2 regions of the Streptomyces sp. WAC00040 genome follow, and region 1 is predicted to be linked to the other one. Evidence: riboswitches for the same ligand, from Rfam matches in the RefSeq annotation. Region 1 holds a riboswitch; the other holds the start of a gene.
What was found. A riboswitch is a leader RNA that binds a small molecule or an ion and turns the genes downstream of it on or off. The one in region 1 is predicted to bind S-adenosylmethionine.
Positions count from the first base shown of each region.

Region 2: another riboswitch for S-adenosylmethionine. It lies ahead of thrC (threonine synthase); the one in region 1 lies ahead of MDN94_RS38730 (aminotransferase class V-fold PLP-dependent enzyme).

Region 1 is NZ_JAKQZE010000006.1:288,416-292,091, forward strand. Features, by position in the region: gene MDN94_RS38720 (Lrp/AsnC family transcriptional regulator) at 1-256, shown strand, start outside; partial or broken gene MDN94_RS38725 (hypothetical protein) at 924-983, shown strand; gene MDN94_RS38730 (aminotransferase class V-fold PLP-dependent enzyme) at 1,071-2,459, opposite strand; SAM riboswitch class IV at 2,650-2,767, opposite strand; gene trpD (anthranilate phosphoribosyltransferase) at 2,843-3,676, opposite strand, start outside.
Region 2 is NZ_JAKQZE010000001.1:1,336,040-1,339,715, forward strand. Features, by position in the region: gene MDN94_RS06015 (cold-shock protein) at 1-68, opposite strand, end outside; gene MDN94_RS06020 (MoaD/ThiS family protein) at 504-779, opposite strand; gene thrC (threonine synthase) at 829-2,136, opposite strand; SAM riboswitch class I at 2,154-2,281, opposite strand; gene MDN94_RS06030 (glucosyl-3-phosphoglycerate synthase) at 2,455-3,423, shown strand; gene MDN94_RS06035 (hypothetical protein) at 3,462-3,676, shown strand, end outside.

The sequences.
Region 1 (3,676 bases):
GACCAGCGTGGACCGCATCCCCGAGATCGCCGAGTCGATCGCCGCGCTGGACAGCGTCAGCGAGGTCTTCTCCGTCACCGGTACCTACGACCTGATCGCCATGGTGCGCGTGGCCAGGCACGACGACCTGGCGGAGGTGATCCCCGGCCGGATCAGCAAGATCCCCGGTGTCGAGGGGACCGACACGCATGTCGCCTTCCGCACCTACTCGCAGCACGACCTGGAGGCGGCGTTCGCCATCGGGCTGGACGCGTAGGACCGGCCCGGCAGCCGGGGCCGTCCGGGCGCGGAACCGGCCGGGGCGCACCGGGGGCCGCGAGCCCGCGCCCCGCCGGGGACGCCGTCGTGCCGGGGCCGGCGGCCAGCGACGACGATGACGACACCGGTGGTGAGAACTGACCGCCGGACCTCCGCGGGTCCGCATTCCGCACTGGCTGCGCCTGATGTGACGGTGGCCCTCGCGGCCGTCGCCACCTCCACCCGGTCACTGCTGCCGCGGGACATCGACCACCGGATCAACCAGCTGCTCACCCAGGAGACTCCGTCGCGCTGCACCCGGACGTCCCTCTCCTCGATCCTGGACGCCAAGGCATCTTCCGGCGTCCTCGAGCGGCCGGCGGGCGAGGTGCACTGCGCGAAGGTGCCCATCGACTCCGCCAGGCCGGGTCACCCGGCGGCCTTCGTCGTCGCGTTCCACCGCGACGGCGAGCGCTCGATCGCCGATGACACGTTCCGCACGCTGCTCGTGATCTGCGGTGTGGCGCTGTTGCTGACGACCGGCACCGGGTGGGTGGTGGCCGGCCGCATGCCGGCACCCGTACGAGTGGTCCGGGCGAGCGCCGAGCAGGACCTGACCCAACGGATCCCGGTCCAGGGCCGCCGGAGTGCCGGTGCCGGCCCTCGCCGGGACGCTCGGCCACGGCGTGCACGAGGTCAGGGCTGCGGGCGTGGACGCCTACGGGTCGATCGTGACGGCGCCGGTTCCGCTGCCGGAAGCACTGGACCGGGCCGGCGAGTTCCTCGCCGACGCGGCCGAACGGTGCTGCTGGGCACCCGGCTCGCGGCCTGAGTCAGCCGCGGTCTGGCACGCAACGCCCGTCCTCGGTGCGGTAGTTCCACTGCGCGCCGTCGCGGACGAGCTCCTTGACGGCCCGCACGAACCTCTCCACGTGCTCGTCGGGGGTACCCGCGCCGAAGCTGACCCGGATGGCGTTGAGCGACCTCTCCCCCGGCCCGGCCTCCGGGGCGCCGCAGTCGCCGACGTCCTGCGGGTCGCTGCCCAGCAGGGTGCGCACCAGCGGGTGGGCACAGAAGAGTCCGTCACGGACGCCGATGCCGTACTCGGCGGACAGCGCCGCGGCGAAGTGCGAGCTGTTCCAGCCGTCCACCACGAAGGAGAGGACACCGACGCGGGGGGCACCGTCGCCGAACAGCGAGAGCACCCTGACCTCCGGCACCTCCGCGAGGCCTTCCCGGACCTTGGCGATCAGGTGCTGCTCGCGGGTGACCAGCCGGTCGAAACCGGCCTCCGTGAGCGCCTTGCAGGCGGCGGCGATCGAGTAGACGCCGATCACGTTGGGCGAGCCGGCCTCGTGCCGTGCGGCGGTGGTGTGCCACTCGACCTCCACCCCGCCGTCGGCGCGCCGTGCGACGGTGCGCGAGGCACCGCCGCCGGCGAGGTACGGCTCCGCCTCGCGCAGCCAGTCCGCACGGCCTGCGAGCACACCGGAACCGAACGGCGCGTAGAGCTTGTGCCCGGAGAAGGCCACCCAGTCGACGTCCAGCTCCTGGACGGACAGCGGGTGGTGGGGCGCGAGTTGGGCCGCGTCGAGCACGATACGGGCGCCGTGCGCGTGGGCCGCCGCGGCGAGTTCCCGCACCGGCCACAGCTCACCGGTCACGTTGGACGCACCGGTCACGCAGACCAGCGCCGGACCGTGGGGGTCGCGGTGGGCGAGCGCGTGCTCCAGCGTCCGTACCGCCTCACCGGGCGTGCGGGGCGCGTCCAGGTACGTCACCCGGGCCTCCCTCCACGGCAGCAGAGAGGCGTGGTGCTCGGTCTCGAAGACGAACACCTCGCAGCCGTCGGGCAGCACGGCGGCCAGCAGGTTCAGCGAGTCGGTCGTGGACCGGGTGAAGACCACTTGGTCGCCGTCGCGGCAGCCGAGGAACTCGTGGACCACGGCCCGGCTGTTCTCGAACAGGTCGGTGGACAGCTGCGACAGGTACCCGGCCCCCCGGTGCACGCTTCCGTAGTACGGGGCGTACGCGGCCACGTCGTCCCACACCCGCTGCAGCGCCGGGGCGCTCGCGGCGTAGTCGAGGGCCGCGTAGGCGACTTCGCCGCCGGTGACGAGCGGGACGGTGACATCCCGGCCGAGGACCGGCAGCGGGGCACAGAGGGACGGGTCGGCGGCGTCGGCGACAGCGGTCTCGGCGGCGTTCGGGTACACGGACATGGCGGTATCTCCCAGCAGGAAAGGCGAATCGGCTTCAGAACCCGGATTACGGGATCGCCTCGGCACACGGCCACGCCGTGCGGAGGGTGTTGAAGAAGGGGCGCAGACGCCCTATCGCATTCGCTTGCTCACGAGACTGCTCCCTTGAGGACCAGGACCCCAGGGACGCGGCGGTCGATGACGCCGCGGGGGTCCGCGCTTGCCGCAGACCTCGCTGCCTGCGGCCTGGTCTTCACCCGGGGCACCCCGCCACGGACGGAGGGTTGCCGGACAGCGGGCCGGGGCCGTAATCGCTGTCACTCATGACCTTGGCCAGCATCCTGCCATACGTAGCGGCGGACGCAAGGGCGCGGTCCATCATCCGGACCGCGCCCAGGAGCCGTCTACGCGTTGCTGGCCTCGACCCAGCGCTCCAGCGCGGCCCTCGCCGCGCCGGAGTCGATCGACCTGGCCGCCCGTGCCACACCGGCCGCCAGCTGCTCGTTCAGCGTGCCGTCGGTCGGCTCCAGGGCCGCCAGCGCCGCCGCCGAGTTGAGCAGCACGGCGTCCCGCACGGGCCCGGTCTCGCCGCCCAGCAGCCGGCGCGCCACATCGGCGTTGTACGAGGCGTCCGCCCCGCGCAGCGCCTCGACAGGGACCAGCTCGATGCCGATGTCCCGCGGGTCGAAGGTCTCCTCGCGCACGGCGCCGTCCCGTACCACCCAGACATGGGAGGTGGAGGTGGTCGTCAGTTCGTCCAGGCCGTCGTCGCCGCGGAAGACCAGTGCGGACGAGCCGCGCTCGGCCAGCACCCCGGCCATGATCGGTGCCATCCGGGCGTCGGCGACGCCGGTCGCCTGGGCGGTGACCTTCGCCGGGTTGGTGAGCGGGCCGAGGAAGTTGAAGACGGTCCGGATGCCCAGCTCCTTGCGCGCCATGGCGACGTGCCGCAGCGCCGGGTGGAACTTCACGGCGAAGCAGAAGGTGATGCCCGCCTCCGCCGCGACCTCTGCCACCCGCTGCGGGGTCAGCTCCAGATTGACGCCGAGCTTCTCCAGGACGTCCGAGGCGCCGCTCGCGGAGGAGGCGGCGCGGTTGCCGTGCTTGACCACCTTCGCGCCCGTACCGGCGACGACGATCGCCGACATGGTGGAGATGTTGACGGTCTTGGCCCCGTCGCCGCCCGTGCCGACGATGTCGACACATCCCCCGGGCACCTCGATCAGATTGGCGTGGCG
Region 2 (3,676 bases), on a different contig from region 1:
CCACCGTCGACCGCGATGAAGCCGTACCCCTTCTCCGCGTTGAACCACTTGACGGTGCCCTGAGCCATGCCTAACTCCCCTATTACTGGCCCTTGCGCAGGACCGCACTTCGCGGACCCGGGTCAGACCTCCACCCCAGCAGGAGGGGTGTGCGCCGGAACGCGTCGACCGCGGCTGAATGTATCTGCCCAACTGCCCTCTGCAACAGGTCAATCGGACGAGAAATCTGGGCAGGACCGAACGACCGATCCGTGTCAATTCATGGAATTCCGGGGCAAGTCGGGCCCGGCAAATAACGCCTAAGTGGCAATTCGATCGCATGGTTCGGCCGCATTCTTGCGGAAGTTGAAGGCATTCTCGAGCGGCCGGCGAAGGGGGCTTCCCAAACTCTACCGCGCTCAACCCTGCAGAATTGCCCCCTCCGCTTCTCTCGCGGAGGGGGCAATTTCAGTAACTGCGGGTAAATCTCTGGGGAGAGCTCAGCGGCCGCTCCCCCTATTCCGTCAACCGCCGGCGACGGCGGGGATGATCGACACGCCCGCACCGTCCGGCGTGGCCGTCTCCAGGCCCTGCTCGAAGCGGACGTCGTCGTCGTTCACGTACACGTTGACGAACCGGCGCAGCTTGCCCTGGTCGTCCAGGACGCGGGCCGCGATACCCGTGTGGTTCTTCTCCAGGTCCGCGATGACCTCGGCGAGGGTCGCGCCCTCCGCCGGGACCTCGGCCCGGCCGCCCGTGTACGTACGGAGGATGGTGGGGATGCGGACGTTGACGCTCATGTTCGTCACCTCTCGGCGGAGTACGGCGTGGCAGTGCGGAGCAAGGTTCTCAGTGGGCGGCCAGGCCCGCGTCGCGGAACGCGTCCAGGCTCGGGCGGATGACGGCGGTCGCCTGCGAGGTCTCCGCGACGGCGTCGAGGGTCTTGAGACCGTCGCCGGTGTTGAGCACGACGGTGGTGAGCGCCGGGTCGAGCAGGCCCGCCTCGATCAGCTTCTTCGTCACACCCACCGTCACGCCACCGGCCGTCTCGGCGAAGATGCCCTCGGTGCGGGCCAGCAGCTTGATCGCGTCGACGACCTGCTCGTCATTGACGTCCTCGACGGCCCCGCCCGTGCGGCGCGCGATGTCCAGCACGTACGGGCCGTCGGCCGGGTTGCCGATGGCGAGGGACTTGGCGATGGTGTTCGGCTTCTGGGGCCGCACGACGTCGTGGCCGGCCTTGAAGGCGGTCGACACCGGCGAGCAGCCCTCGGCCTGGGCCCCGAAGATCTTGTACGGCCTGTCCTCGACGAGCCCGAGCTTGATCAGCTCCTGAAGACCCTTGTCGATCTTCGTGAGCTGGGAGCCGGAGGCGATCGGGACGACCAGCTGGTCCGGCAGCCGCCAGCCCAGCTGCTCGCAGATCTCGTACGCCAGGGTCTTGGACCCCTCCGCGTAGTACGGGCGGAGGTTGACGTTGACGAAGCCCCAGCCCTCGCCCAGCGGGTCGCCGATGAGCTCGGAGCAGAAGCGGTTCACGTCGTCGTAGTTGCCCTCGATGCCGACGAGCTCGCCGCCGTACACCGCGGCCATGACGACCTTGCCCTGCTCGAGGTCGTGCGGGATGAACACGCAGGAGCGGAAGCCGGCCCGCGCGGCGGCGGCGCCGACCGCGCCGGCGAGGTTGCCCGTGGAGGAGCAGGACAGGGTGGTGAAGCCGAAGGCACGGGCGGCCTCGAGGGCCTGGGCGACGACCCGGTCCTTGAAGGAGTGCGTCGGGTTGCCGGAGTCGTCCTTGACGAACAGACCGCCGGTGACGCCCAGTTCGCGGGCCAGGTTGTCGGCCCTGACCAGCTTGGTCCAGCCCGGGTTCAGGTTCGGCTTGTCGGCCACGTCGGCCGGGACGGGCAGCAGCGGGGCGTAGCGCCAGATGTTGGCCGGGCCCGCCTCGATCTGCTTCCGGAGCTCCTCGGGGCTGCCGCTCGGCAGGTCGTAGGCGACTTCGAGCGGCCCGAAACACTCGGCGCAGGCGAAGATGGGACCGAGTTCGAAACGCTGTCCGCACTCGCGGCACGAAAGTGCGGCGGCGGGGCCGAGATCCACGGAGGTGGACGAGGTGGCGGAGGTGCTGGTGCTTGCGACGGTCTGCGCAGCCATGATGGCGAGGCCCTTTCTCCTCATCTTCCTCGTGACGCACTTCGCCACGAGACGGAATTGGCACCTTCCCCACCGTGACCTCGCGGTCGGCGGGAGGGTTGCCGGGGCTTCAACGGGCCGTTCCCTCTGCCCCTCTGGATGAGCGGTATGGCTCCGGACGTGCGGTCCGGGCGTTTGTGTGCTGGGACCCCCCGAGATGCGCGGGTCCTTCGCGTTGCTCAAGACTGTAACCGAAGCCCCGGACGCTTGAGATAGTCGTCCGACCCGCGAGATGGATCACACGACCGACTGTCGATCGACTGTCAAGGGAGACGCGAAGTGCTCGATGAGGTGGCCCGCTGGCTGAGCCGGCGCTCCTGGTCCGCGTCCGACCGCTCCCTCGAGAGGCTGATGTCCGCCAAGGCCAGGCAGGGCACGACCGTCAGCGTCGTGCTCCCCGCGCTGAACGAGGAGGCGACCGTCGGAGAGATCGTCACGATCATCCGCCGGGAGCTGATGGAGAACACCCCGCTCGTCGACGAGCTGGTCGTCATCGACTCGGCCTCGACCGACCGCACGTCGGAGGTGGCCGCGGCCGCCGGCGCCCGGGTGGTGCACCGGGACGCGATACTGCCCGGTCTGCCCGCGGTGGCCGGCAAGGGCGAGGTGCTGTGGAGGTCGCTGATGGCGACGGGCGGTGACATCGTCTGCTTCTGCGACGCGGACCTGCGGGACTTCTCCGCGGACTTCGTCTCCGGCATCGTCGGCCCGTTGCTGACCGACCCCGACGTCCAGTTCGTCAAGGCCATGTACGACCGTCCGCTGGGCGGGGGCGCCGCTCCCGGGCCGGACGGCACCCCGGCCCAGGGCGGCCGGGTGACCGAGCTGATGGCCAGGCCGCTGCTGAATCTGCACTGGCCGCAGCTCGCCGGGTTCGTGCAGCCGCTGGGCGGCGAGTACGCGGCACGGCGCTCACTGCTGGAGCGGCTGCCCTTCCCCGTCGGATACGGCGTCGAGCTCGGCCTCCTCGTCGACTCACTGAACCTGGTGGGCCTGGACGCGCTGGCCCAGGTCGACGTCGGCACCCGCAAGCACCGCCATCAGGACGGGCACGCGCTCGGCAGAATGGCCGCGACGATCTACCGCACCGCCCAACTGAGGCTCGCCCGCCCGCACTTGGTGCGCCCGTCGATCACGCAGTTCGAGCGTGTGGGCAACGGCTTCGTGCCGGTGACCCACCCGGTGGACACGGAGGAGCGCCCACCGATGCTCGAGATCAGTGAGTACGCGGCGCGTCGCGCCGCATAAGCAGGACCAACCGGTCATTTTGCCTACATTTCCAATGTATGGGACTTATGGGATTTCTTGTTCTGTCGTTCCCCGGATCTCCGGGCAGCCGCGGCAGGCACCGCAAGGAGACGCCCTCCGGCGGCACGGAACGGCTGACCCGGCTCCTCGGCACCCTGGCGGTCACCGCGGCCGCCGTCTTCGGACCGGCCGTCCCCGCGGTGGCGGTGCCGGCCGGGCCGGCAGCGCCGGGAACGTTCCCCGGTGAGCAGCC